2 regions of the Massilia sp. LXY-5 genome follow, and region 2 is predicted to be linked to the other one. Evidence: predicted binding sites of a transcription regulator. Region 2 holds the regulator's gene; the other holds the start of a gene.
The links. Region 2 encodes FliA, which starts transcription of late flagellar genes. Its sites were predicted from a motif close to CTAAAGTTTNNNNNNNNNNNGCCGNTA; they were not measured.

Region 1 (6,345 bases), on a different contig from region 2:
TGGCGCTCGGCGCGACGGCGCTGAAATCGGTCATCGGGAATGGCAATGCGAAGCTGGGCGAATCGCTCGGCAAGGCGATCCGCCACGAGGACCGCTGGGTCGTCACCGTCTACCACCCCTCGTACATCCTGCGCGTGCCGGACGAGGAGGCGAAGCACCAGGCGTTCAAGGTGATGGTCGATGGCCTGAAGCTGGCGCAGTCGCTGCTGGAACGGCCGCCGGAAGAACCGCCGGCGTAATGCGCCTTACCGTCCCGGCATCACCGCCACGTCGAAGCGCACCATGTCCCCGGCGCTGACCTGGCGCGCGGCGCCTGGCGGCGTCATGGTCCCGATCGCAAACCCGGGCTGCACCTGCACGATCGACACCGTCCCCACCGGCGCCTCCACGGTGCCGAGCGGCGCCAATGGATCGGCGCCGTACACTTGCTGGCGCGGGTCGAGCCGGTAGACGACGAGCTGGTCGCCCGGCGTCACCGAGGAGGTGCTGCCGGCGTCGATGACGATCCGTTCGCCCTGCACCTGCACCACCTTGGCCATGAAGGGTAATGCCGCGATATCGGCCGTGATGCCGGCGATCCCCTCGTCGAGCGCGCGCAGGATGGCGCCGCCGAAAGGCGTGGCGGCGAAGCTGGCGCTGCCGAAGGGTTTATCGCGGCCGACGCGTCTTTCTCCGACCGTTTCCACCAGCGCCGTGCGGCGTGCCAGCAGGACGCCGGTCAGCCCATCGTGGACGAAAAATTCGATTTCGATGCGGCGCGCGTCCTTGTTGATCAGGCCATAGAATGCCGGCTTGTCGAAATTGCTGGCGTCGACGATCTCGCCCGAGACCACGAACTGGCTCTCGTACATGCCGGCGATGCGGCGCACGGCCGCCGTGTCCGTGCTCGGGCCCTTGCTGCCCGGCGAGATGACATACGGACTTTCCTTGCCGAGGAACTTGCCGCCGGCCGTCATGCGGCGCAGCAGCTCCTGCGGCAGGCGGATCGCGATGTCGTCGACGTCGTCGAGCTGGGGCGAGCGGCGCACGTGGAAGGGCGTGACGACGATCTTCTTTTTATAGGCGAGATTCACGCTGCCGCGCGGACGGGCGTCTTCTTCTTTGACGGCGATGCGCACGTGCAGCACCTGGCCGGTCTGCCATTCGCGCAGCACCGTGTAGCGGTCGAAGTCAAAGGCTGGCTGGACGCGGCTGCTCTCAACCGTCTTGCCGCGGGTAGCGGTGCCGGCGGCGACATCGACGCGGGCGCCGCTGCGCAGGCCGAGCTGTTCGAGCGCATCGCGGATCGCGGCCTGGCGCGCGCCGGCGAGGTTGCCGCCGGCGATCGCGGCGACGCCTTCGGCCTCGGCCGGCGCGGCGCACACGGGAAGAGGCAAGCTGAGCAGCAGCGCCAGCAGGGCGCCGCCGAACTGCCCCAGCTTACTGGGCATGGTAGAACGAAGCGCCATAGGCAGCGCCGGGACCGGCGTTGCCCACCATGCTGCGCGCGTTCTTTGCCACTGCCTGGGCGGCACGCGGGGGCGTCTGGGAGGGGGCCGCATTGGTATCGAAATCCATCTCCACGGTCGTCTCGTAGCTGCCGTCTTCGCGCTGGGCGACGTTCGTCACGCGCGCGCCACGGATGAAGGCGTCAATATACACCTTGAAACTGTCGTCCTTGAGCGCCAGCGAGCCAACCGTGCTGCCGCCTTCGACGCGCAGGCCATACACCTGTTCGGCCATCGCGCGGTAGGCATCGAGGCGCGCGGCGCGCATGGCGAGCAGCTTGCGCTGGGCCGGCGAGACGCGGTCGCACTCGCCATTGCAGGCGGCGGTGTTGACGGCGCCGTAACCGGTGGCGTTCAGGGTGACGATGAGCGGCTGCGGCGCGGGCGCCTGGCGGGTGAAGGGCGTGTGCACGGTGCCGCAGGCGGACAGCAGCGATGCGGCGGCAAAGGCGAGGACAGCGACGAGTTTCATGACGGATCCGGTGTTGGTGGGCGCGCGCTCAAAGCGCGCTATCAGTCTGGATAACGGACGCCGGCGCCGGATCTTGATGGACGTACGGAAATATTTATGTCAAAAACCCGGCAATCCGCAAGCGAATTGGCGGGTTATCAAGCGCGCTGCTTGATTCGGCAAGCCGATCAGGACGAGGACAAGACGAACTGGTTGCCGTCCGGATCCTTCATGATGGCGTAGGTACCCCAGGGCTGCTTCTGCGGTTCCGACACGAACTCGACGCCGCGGCTCAAGAGCTGGCGATAGGTCGCCTCGACGTCGTCGCAGGCGAGCGAACCGTTGAACTGGCTACCGATGCGGTCTTCCTGGCCCGGCGGCGTGAACAGGACAAAGCGCGTATCCGAAGCGCCGACGCGCAGCTCGATCCAGCGCTGGGGGCCGAAGGGCTGGTCGGTGATGACGCGAAAGCCCAGCTTCTCGGTGTAGAAGGCGAGCGCCGCGTCCTGGTCGCGGGTCGGGATGCTGACGAATTTGATGTGGGTGATCATGCACGCTCCTGGTTGTTTGCCCGGCATTCTCGCACGGGGCGCCAGGCAGCTATAATCATCGTGACTATACTCTTCATGATGCCAGTGACCACCTTCGATCCCTATGTACTCGACGTGCTGATGCCGGACCTCGTCGGCCACGAAAAAGCGCCTTCGGCTTTCCTGATCTACGTGTATTTGTGGCACCGGATCGAGGCGGCCGGCGGGCGCGCCGTACAGCTCAGCTATGCGACGATCGCGCTCGAGGCTGGCCTGTCGCGCATCACGGCGCAACGCGCGATCGCCTTATTGCTGCGTCGGCAATTGATCAGCGCAACGAGCGCCTCGCGCACGGCGGTGCCGAGCTATCTGGTCCTGCGGCCATGGGCGGCGCGCAAGCGTCCCCAGTGAGAATCCGTGATATTCAATATACATATGGCTCTTGTAACATCTTGTTTCTTGCTTATATCGCTTTGTGGCAACACAATACCCTTCAGCTAACAACCCGAAGGATGCACCATGCTGAAACTGAAACGCCTCGTCTCCGCGCTGACCCTGTGCTTCCTGAGCTTGCCTGTCCTGGCACAGACCGAAGCCGAGCCCGCATCGCAGCCCGCCGCGCCGGCGGCTCCGGCCGCAGCGGCCGCACCGGCGCCGGGCGACGCGGAAGCTGCACCGCAAACCATCCTCGTTTCCGGCAGCCGCCCGGGGCCCGGCCTGTGGAAGGTCTCGAAGGGAGATCACGTGATGTGGGTCTTCGGCACGTATTCTCCGCTGCCCATCAAGATGGAATGGCGCTCGCGCGAAGTCGAGAAGGTGATCGCGCAATCCCAGGAATACCTGAAGCCGCCCGGCTCGGGCGTCAGCGTCGGCTGGGGCGCCGTGACGGCCCTGCCGTTCCTGATCGGAGTCAAGAAAAATCCGGACGGCGCCGAACTGAAGGATGTATTGCCGCCCGAGGTGTATGCGCGCTGGCGGACGCTGAAACAGGTGTATTTCGGCGACGACAACGGCATCGAGCGCGAACGTCCCGCGTTCGTCGCCGGCCAGCTGTCCGACCGTGCACTCAAGCAGGCCGGCCTCACGAATGCCGGCGAGGTCACCAGGACCATCGAAAAGATCGTCGACAAGCACCAGCTGAAGATTACCGACCCTTCGGTCCACGTCCAGGTCAAGAACCCGGGCCAGGCGGTACGCGACTTCAAGAAATCGCCCATGGACGACGTCCCCTGCCTGGCCAAGACCATCGAGCGCCTGGAGAGCGACCTCCTCATGATGCGCGCGCGTGCCAACGCCTGGGCCATCGGCGAGTATGAGGACATCCGCAAGCTGAACTACGGCGACCGGGCTGCCTGCATGCAAGCCGTGACCAACAGTTCGCTCTCGAAGACCCAGCCGGAATTGCTGACCTTGAACGAGCGCGCGCTGGCCTCCTGGGTCGCCGCCGCGGAGAAGGCGCTGGCGACCAACGCCAGCACGTTCTCGGTGTTGCAGATCAAGGAAATCCTGGACCCGAAAGGCGTGCTCGCCACGCTGCAGGCCAAGGGTTATACGGTCGAGCCGCCGAAGTAAGCGGACCTTTGCGGGCATTGATGCAAACTTGTCACTGCCGCGCAAACTCGCGTAGAATGCGTCGAGTCGCGGGTGTAGCTCAATGGTAGAGCAGAAGCTTCCCAAGCGTGCGACTCGAGTCGCGCTACAGGCTAGCCAAGGCCTTCACACCACGTTTAAGAGTGTGAAAATTCAGTGCACCACTCGGCAATTGGGGTGGAAAATGAGTTGTAAGTAGCGACGAAGGCTGTATAAGCAATTGTCTTGAGGTGCATCAATGGCCGACAAGACCGAGGGTTCAGCCCCTCGTAGCCTAGGGGCGGTGCGTCACTGGTAACGGTGGGGTATTAGAGCGCTCTGACAAAGTAGCCACCCTTCGGGGTACATCGAATCTCGTGAGGGATTTGCTGTGAGTTCGGTTGTTGCGACCGGACGAGGAGCGAGGCTGGGTTGGATGGTTAACGTAAAGTGAACTGCTATTAAACGCCGTCAAGCTTGACGAGTTAAACGCAACGGTAAGAGACTCGATGTGATCGGTTGTTCGCGTGCTTGGTGCGAACACGCTGACATTGGTATCACCGGCGAAAAGGCAGAACCTTCCCAATCCTGTTGCTTGTACGGAACGAGGTAAGCCTGATATGTTGTCTGGCCCGTATGGCAGACTAGGATAGGCTGTAGAGGCTGACCGAGGACATAGCAGGTAAAGGATGATGGAAAAAGCAAACGCCTCTCTGTAATGGAGTGGATAAGGGATGAAACGATTGCCCTAACGTGAAAACGTGCAGACTTCCATCAAGTGATCTGTCGCAAGACAGGTCTGTTAATCGCACCCAGTGGGGATAACGCATTCCCCGTTGGGGGCAAAGTGCGTCTATCCTTCTGGGATTATGCGGGTGTAGCTCAATGGTAGAGCCGAGGCTTCCCAAGCCTAAGACGAGGGTTCGATTCCCTTCACCCGCTCCAATCGACCGGAGGTTGATATGGACGCAAGTCAGTACGATTGTGATATTGCCTCCACAGGCTGGAAAACTTGGCACGACATTTCGTGGGTCAAGGTTTATCAGACTGTCGCGAGGACACAGGCACGCATTGCGAAGGCAGCAAAAGCAGGTGAATGGCGGAAGGTTCGCTCCCTGCAGAGACTCCTGACCAAATCCACCGGAGCGAAAGCTCTGGCTGTGAGGCGGGTAACGGAGAATCGTGGCCGGAAAACTCCTGGTGTAGATAAGCAGACCTGGAGCACCCCAGAAGAGAAATGGCAGGCGGTAGATGCTCTCGGCATCAAGAAATACAAGCCTCTGCCACTACGTCGCATCTATATCCCGAAAAGTAATGGTGAAAAACGCCCCTTGGGCATTCCAACCATGCGCGATCGGGCTATGCAAGCGCTGCATCTGTTAACGCTGGACCCTGTAGCCGAAACCATCGGCGATCCTCATTCATACGGTTTTAGACGGGAACGCTCGACGGCGGACGCCATCGGTCAGGTACGCAATGTACTGAGCCGTGACGTGTCTCCGAAGTGGGTTCTCGAAGGGGATATCAAAGGTTGTTTCGACAATATCAGTCATGACTGGTTGAGTGCCAATGTCTGTATGGACAAAGGCGTGCTCCGGAAGTGGCTGAAAGCAGGGTTCGTCGAGATGGGAAGGTTATTCCCGACGCAAGCCGGCACGCCACAGGGAGGCATCATTTCCCCTGTGCTGGCAAACCTGGCATTGGACGGCCTGCAAACCGAACTGACCTCATTGTTTCGAACGGTGAGGGAGGCACGGGCGGCAAAGGTCAATCTGGTGCGGTATGCGGATGACTTCATCATTACGGGCAGCTCGAAAGAGTTTCTGGAAAATGAGGTCAGACCTCTGGTGGAGAAATTTCTTGCCACTAGAGGCCTTGTTCTCTCGGCGAAGAAGACGAAGGTCACGCATGTGACCAAAGGGTTCGACTTCCTCGGGTGGAACGTCAGGTACTTCGACAGTGGACTGCTGGTGCAGCCTTCTAAGAAGAACCAGAAAGCGTTCCTGGACAAGATTCGGGAGTTTCTGAGAACACGACAGGCTGTAGCACAGGTTGAAGTGATAGAAAAACTCACGCCGGTCATCAGGGGCTGGGCCAACTATCATCGGAGTCAGAATTCGACCCGTACGTTTGCAAAGTGTGGTCATCGAATCTGGGAAGCGTTGTGGCGCTGGGCGTGCAGACGCCACCCCAACAAGGGGAAGAAGTGGATCAAGAAGCGCTACTTCAGGTGTGTAAAGGGACGCGATTGGTATTTCGCCGAGAAGGACAAGCTACTGCCGGCCTTGGGTGGATACACGAAGCAAGT
Region 2 (6,345 bases):
CGCGTCGAATTGTCGAACGCCTACGACATGGCGGCGACCGGTTCGTACGCCGTGCGCTACCGCGGCGCGGCGGCGGCATCCGTCCTCGCATCCGGCGCCGTCACTTCGAACACGGCCGTCTTCTTCATCGAGGGCCGCCTGCCGCGCGGGACCAGCACCCCGCTGCTGGCCGAACCGGCGGGTAGCGGCTTAAGCTATGCCCACTGCTCGAACGCCCAGCAGGACACGATCGCGGGCGCCCTCGCCGCCGGCAGCGCGATGGCGGCCAACGGCCATGCCTACCTGACGGGCGGCAAGGAGCAGGCCCAGCGCTACACGAACTGGTTCGGCGCCCTCGACGCGGCGCGCCAGGCGACGGTCAGGGAGCATTTCACGGCCATCAAGGATGCATTCGAGACCAGGCCCGTGAAAGTCGATTGCGCCTGCGACGAGGATTACTTCGCCTATGTCTATCCGGCCCAGCCGTACACGATCTGGGTCTGCAATGCCTTCTGGAGCGCGCCGCTGCTGGGAACCGACTCGAAAGGCGGCACCCTGGTACACGAGATGAGCCATTTCGACGTGGTCGCCGGCACCGATGACCATGTGTATGGCCAGCAGGCGGCGGCCGAAATGGCGCGCACGGCGCCGCAACGTGCGGTCAACAATGCCGATTCCCACGAATACTTCGGCGAAAACTCACCGCCGCTGAATTAACGTTACTCGTCTATACGTGCTAGCACGCCTGATTGGAGAAATCCAGCGCAGCGTAAAGGAATTACATCATTGTGACTTTTTAGCCAAGCGACGCCACAAACCATCCGATTTGCATTGATCTCGGTTCACGAATTGATCAGTATGGGGGTGAGTTTTCGTTAGATTGAAGGTAAGTTTTTGGAGCGCCTAACAAAGTTCCCAGGGCAAGGCGCATCGTCGAAGACAGTACCTTGGTACGGCAAGACGATGCAACGCCGCCATGGGAGTTTTGTTAGGCGCTCCAGCGAAAACTTGTCAAAAGAATGGCCCACAAGGCCACGACAAACTACATACGGAGAATCACACATGAGCTGGAACAGCATCTGGAAATCGGCATTCGGTATCGCAGCACTGGGCGTCGCCGTCGGCGCGCATGCAGGGTCGAACGGTGTGAAAGTGACCGTGGCACCCGAGAAGGCCATGCACGGGGCGAGCGACAACGTCTACGTCAACGTGACCCTGACCAACACCTCGTCCACCCCGCAATACGTGCTCAAGGCGCGCACGCCCTTCGACGGACTTTCCGCCCCGCTGTTCGACATCACGCGCGACGGCGCGAAGGTTGCCTACACCGGCGCCCTGATCAAGCGCGGCAAGCCGACCCAGGCCGACTACTACCTGCTCAAACCCGGCGCCTCGCACACGGTAAAGGTCGAGCTGTCCTCGCTGTACGACATGAGCGTCAGCGGCGACTATGCGATCCGCTACCGCACCGCGTCGCCGGACCTGTTCCTGCCCGCGAATAACGGCCGCGCTGCCGCCAACGACATCGGCGAGCTGCAATCGGATGCGGCCTCCTTCTACATCGAAGGCCGCCTGCCGCGCGGTTCGAACTCCGAGATCATGCAAGCGCTCAAGCAACCCGGCGGCGGCGGCACCGTGACCCCGGCCGGCCTGAGCTACGCTTCGTGCACCGCTTCGCAGCAGACCACGATCGCCTCGGCGATCTCCGCCGCGAAAACGATGTCCGGCAGCGGCGTCACCTACATGGCGAATGCGACGATGGGCCCGCGCTACACCAAGTGGTTCGGCACCGTCACCTCGACCCGCCAGGCGACCATCAAGTCGCACTTCACGGCGATCAAGGACGCCTTCGACACCAAGTCGGTCGTCGTCGATTGCGGCTGCAACCAGAACTACTACGCCTACGTGTATCCGACCCAGCCCTACCGCATCTATGTCTGCAAGGCCTTCTGGACGGCGCCGATGACCGGTACCGACTCGAAGGGCGGCACCCTGGTGCATGAGATGAGCCACTTCAACGTCGTGGCCGGCACGGACGACCACGTCTATGGACAGAGCGGCGCCGCCAGCCTGGCGATCAGCGATCCGGACCTGGCCGTCGACAATGCCGACTCGCACGAATACTTCGGCGAGAACACCCCGGCGCTGAACTAAGAAGAAAGGATCAAAAAAATCGGGCCCGCAGGAACAATCCTGCGGTCCGATTTTTCCTATTTAAGATTCGAAATGAACGAGACCGGGCGGGCGGCAAATTCGGTCGGCTTGTCGAGTTGCCTGATGTCGCCCAGCACCGGGCCGGTGTAGCCGATGTTGTAGTTGTGCCGGCCCTTGGCGAAGGCATAGGTGTGGGTGATGTCGATCGTATTCATCAGCATCTTCCCCGGCTCCAGCGGCTGGTAGTCGGCGCCCGTGAGCGCGGCGCGCTTGACCATTTTCCCCGTGTAGGGAACCGGCCGGCCGCTGGCGTCGCGCACGTCGAAACGCGGCCCCGTCAATTCCTTCCCGGCCGCCAGTTCGCGCGGAATCCAGACCGTCTTCGTGCCCTGGTTGATGAAGGTCAGCTCGACCAGCACCTTGCCGGGCGGGGTGGCGACATCGATGCTGTGTTTTACGCTCACGGTCGGTTCTCCGGCAGCGCCCGCAAACACGGGCAGGAGGCTGGCGGCGCCCAGGGCGGCCAGCAGAATCAGTCTGCGCTGCATGGTCAGCTCCATATGGTTGTGTCATCCATTGTACGGGATACCGTAGGGTGGGCATTCATGCCCACGCGGTGATACCTGGCGGCGAGATCGTCGTGCACGATAACGGAGCCGGTACGTATCACCGCGTGGGCATAAATGCCCACCCCTACATTGAAGAGCCTGCCAGGATGGTCACCGCCACCCTTCGGTTCCTCACCCTGCCCGCTTCGTCCGTGTCCGGCGCCACGGGCTGATTGGCAGCGTGCCCGACCGCAGTCAGGCGCTCGGCCGCAACCCCACTATCGATAAACAGGCGCACCACGCTGCTTGCGCGCACGCTCGACAGTTCCCAGTTCGACGGAAACGCGGAGTTCGCAATCGGCAGCTTGTCGGTATGCCCCTCGACCTGGATCGCATGCGGATCGTTTTTCAGCAGGGAGGCCACGGTCCCCAGCGTCGCACGCGCCTCGTTGCCGAGTGCCGCCTGCCCTTCCTCGAACAGGACCTTCGCATTGATCTCGACCGTCACGCCGCGCCCGGTCTGGGTCACGCGCACCTGCCCGTTTTTTACCAGCGGCGCCAGCGAGGCGTTCAGCTCGCGCGCCAGCGTGTTCAGGCGCTCGCGTTCGCGCCGCGCCGCATCAAGCCGCTTGCGCGCGATCAGGTTGGTCAGGGGAAGCTGTTCGATGGTGGAGCCGGCCTGCGGCACTTCGGGACGGCCGCCGAAGGCATCGCCCAGCGCATCCGACAGCGCCTTGTACTTGCCGGTGTTGACCACGGAAATGGCGTACATGACGACGAAAAAGGCGAACAGCAGCGTAATGAAATCGGCGTAGGAAATCAGCCAGCGGTCGTGGCTCGCTTCGGTTTCCTCGTCGTCGTAACGCTTGCGCGCCATGTCAGCGCTTCGCCAGCAGGCTGGCCACGCGTTCCTCGACCACGCGCGTGTGGTTGCCGCTCGCCAGGTCGTGGAAGACTTCGGTCAGGATTTCGTATTGCGCGACCCGGTCCGAGACGATGGCTTTCAGTTTGTTACCGACCGGCAGGAAAAAGAGATTCGCCAGCCCGACGCCGTAGACGGTCGAGACAAAGGCGACCGCGATGCCGGAACCGAGGCGCGAGGGATCGGACAGGTTTTCCATTACGTGGATCAGGCCGAGGACGGCGCCCAGGATGCCGATCGTCGGCGCGTAGCCGGCGGCGGATTCCCAGATGCGGGCGGCCTGGCGTTCGGCGAATTCGATGGCGGTGACTTCCGTTTCCAGCAGCCCGCGGATCTTCTCGGGCGTGATACCGTCGACCACCAGGCGCAGGCCTTTCTGCACGAACAAATCCTTGGTGGCCATGTACTGCTCGAGCGAGAGCAGGCCCTCGCGGCGCACCGTATGGCTCCACAGCGCGATCTCGCGCGCGAGCGGCTGGCGCCGGCTTTTGGGCGGGAAGAAGACCCAACGCAGCATGTGCATGCCGCGGCGGAAGGCGCGCGCTTCGGATTGCAGCAGCACGGCGCCGAAGGTGCCGACCACCACGATCGCGAACGCGGCCGGCTGGATCAGGGAGGCGAAACGCCCGCCGTCGAGCGTATGCCCGATGACCAGACCGGCCAGCGCCAGCGCCAGGCCGATCAGGCTGGCGAAGTCCACAGCTTTTCCTTGAGCGAAGCGCGCAGGCGGGCGACGGCTTGCGTATGCAGTTGCGAGACGCGCGACTCGGACACGCCGAGCACGGCGCCAATTTCCTTCAGGTTCAGCTCTTCTTCGTAATACAGGCCCATCAGGATCTTCTCGCGCGGCGGCAGGCTGTCGATGGCCTCGATCACGGCCGAGCGGAAGTCGGTGTCGAGCAGGGCGCGCAGCGGATCGTCCTCGTCCACCGCATAGCGGTCGAGGAAGCTGTCGTTGCCGTCTTCATCGTGAAAATCCTCGTAGTAGACCAGCTGGTGGCCGCCGCCTTCGAACAGCATTTCCTGGTAGTCCGAGAGCGAGACGTCGAGCGATTTCGCCACTTCGGTCTCGGTCGGCGGACGGCCGAGCTTTTGCTGCAGCGAGGTCATGGCCGTCTCGACCTTCTTCATGGTCGAACGCGTGCTGCGCGGCATCCAGTCGTTGCTGCGCAATTCGTCGACCATGGCGCCGCGGATGCGCAGCACGGCATAGGTCTCGAACTGGGCGCCGTGGTTGTCTTCGTAGCGGTTGATGGCATCCAGCAGGCCCATCATGCCTGCCTGGATCAGGTCGTCCACCTCGACCGAGGGCGGCAATTTTGCCTTCATCTGGTGCGCCAGGCGCTTGACGAGCGGGGCGTGCTCGGTGAGCAAATGGTTCTTGTCCGCTTTCCCTTTGACGGTATACATGCTTGTGCTTTTTTCTTAGGAACCAAAATGCGCGCCACCGCCCTGGCGCATGCGCGGCAAGGCAAAGCGCCCTGCCAGCTCGCGGAAGGCCACCGAGGCCCCGGCCAGCGGGAAGGCATCGACCACCGAACGTCCGAGACGTGCGGCGCGGTGCAGGTATTCGTCGGCCGGCACCGAGCCCATCGAACTCAAACTTACTGCAAGGTAACGAGTTGCTGCTGCCGACATATTATCGTAAACCACTTTCGCCTCGGCCTCGCTTGCGCCGGTGACCAGGATGCCGAAGGGACGGCGACCGAATTCCTGGGCCAGGCGTTTGATCAGGCCATACGCATTCGTGATCGAGGTGGCGCTGGTCGACACCTGCACCACGATTTCGGACTCGGCCAGGCGCGGCACGGCAAAGCCGCCATCGCGGTTCAGTTCGCCATCGACGATAACGATGCCGCCCTGCTTCTTCACCAATACGTCGAACGCTTTCGCCAGGCGGCGGGCCTCGTCGCTGCCGCTTGCCGGGGTCTGGCCGTCGCGCGCCAGCAGCGCCACGTTGAAACCTTGCGAAGCGGTCTGCACCACCTGGTTCAGCGCGCATTCCTGGCGTGCCACCTGCAGCAGGCTGACGTGGCGTTCCATCTCGAGGCGGCGCGCCACGCCATACTCGCGCTGGCAGGCGTCGACGATCAGGACTTCATTGCCGGCCTGGGCCAGCGAGGCACCGAGGTTGACCAGCATCGCGCCCTTGTCGTCGCTCGGGGTCGCGGAAAGAAAGGTCACGACGCGTGGCCGGGCGCCGGCCAGCATCCGGCGCAGGCCTTCGGCCTGGTCGAAATCGAAACTAGCCAAGGCGCACCTCGCGCAGGCTCTCGTCCTGGTGCACCTTGCCGGTGTGGGCCATCATCAGCGGCAGGTCGGCATCTTCAAACTGGTTGGCCGCGTCGCGGCGGCTGCGGAAGGCGCGGTCGACCAGCATCGCGCGGTCGGCCAGGTGCAGGTCTTCCGGCACGCGCTGGCCGTTCGAGATGTAGTGCAGGTTCAATTTTTGACGGATCACGACGTCGAGCACGTTGCCGATCGAGGCGGCTTCGTCGAGCTTGGTCATGATGCAGCCGTGCAGGCCGCTGCCCTGGTAGGCGCGCACGACTTCGGCCAGGGTTTCGTTGGTCGAGGTGGCGTTCAGGCACAGCAGGCGTTTCACGTCGGCGCCGGCGCCGGTCAGCATGGCGACCTGTTCGGTGACCATCTGGTCGCGCTGCGACATGCCGATGGTATCGATCAGCACGGTGTGCTTGTTCTTGAGCTCTTTCAAGGCGATACGCAGGTCGGCTTCGTCCT

Region 1: the regulator FliA is predicted to act here: its motif matches at 2,011-2,037, upstream of ACI48I_RS00415 (LPP20 family lipoprotein).

Annotation. Positions count from the first base shown of each region.
Region 1 covers NZ_JBNNEH010000001.1:99,882-106,226, forward strand. Annotated here, with positions in the region: gene ACI48I_RS00405 (UdgX family uracil-DNA binding protein) at 1-239, shown strand, start outside; gene ACI48I_RS00410 (flagella assembly protein FlgT middle domain-containing protein) at 246-1,430, opposite strand; gene ACI48I_RS00415 (LPP20 family lipoprotein) at 1,420-1,959, opposite strand; gene ACI48I_RS00420 (VOC family protein) at 2,127-2,489, opposite strand; gene ACI48I_RS00425 (hypothetical protein) at 2,565-2,879, shown strand; gene ACI48I_RS00430 (TraB/GumN family protein) at 2,988-4,040, shown strand; tRNA gene ACI48I_RS00435 (tRNA-Gly) at 4,909-4,982, shown strand; gene ltrA (group II intron reverse transcriptase/maturase) at 5,000-6,345, shown strand, end outside.
Region 2 covers NZ_JBNNEH010000002.1:44,785-51,129, reverse strand. Annotated here, with positions in the region: gene ACI48I_RS03675 (M35 family metallo-endopeptidase) at 1-696, shown strand, start outside; gene ACI48I_RS03670 (M35 family metalloendopeptidase) at 1,042-2,133, shown strand; gene ACI48I_RS03665 (hypothetical protein) at 2,190-2,681, opposite strand; gene motD (flagellar motor protein MotD) at 2,827-3,558, opposite strand; gene ACI48I_RS03655 (flagellar motor protein) at 3,560-4,303, opposite strand; gene ACI48I_RS03650 (RNA polymerase sigma factor FliA) at 4,285-5,013, opposite strand; gene ACI48I_RS03645 (MinD/ParA family ATP-binding protein) at 5,029-5,856, opposite strand; gene flhF (flagellar biosynthesis GTPase FlhF) at 5,849-6,345, opposite strand, start outside.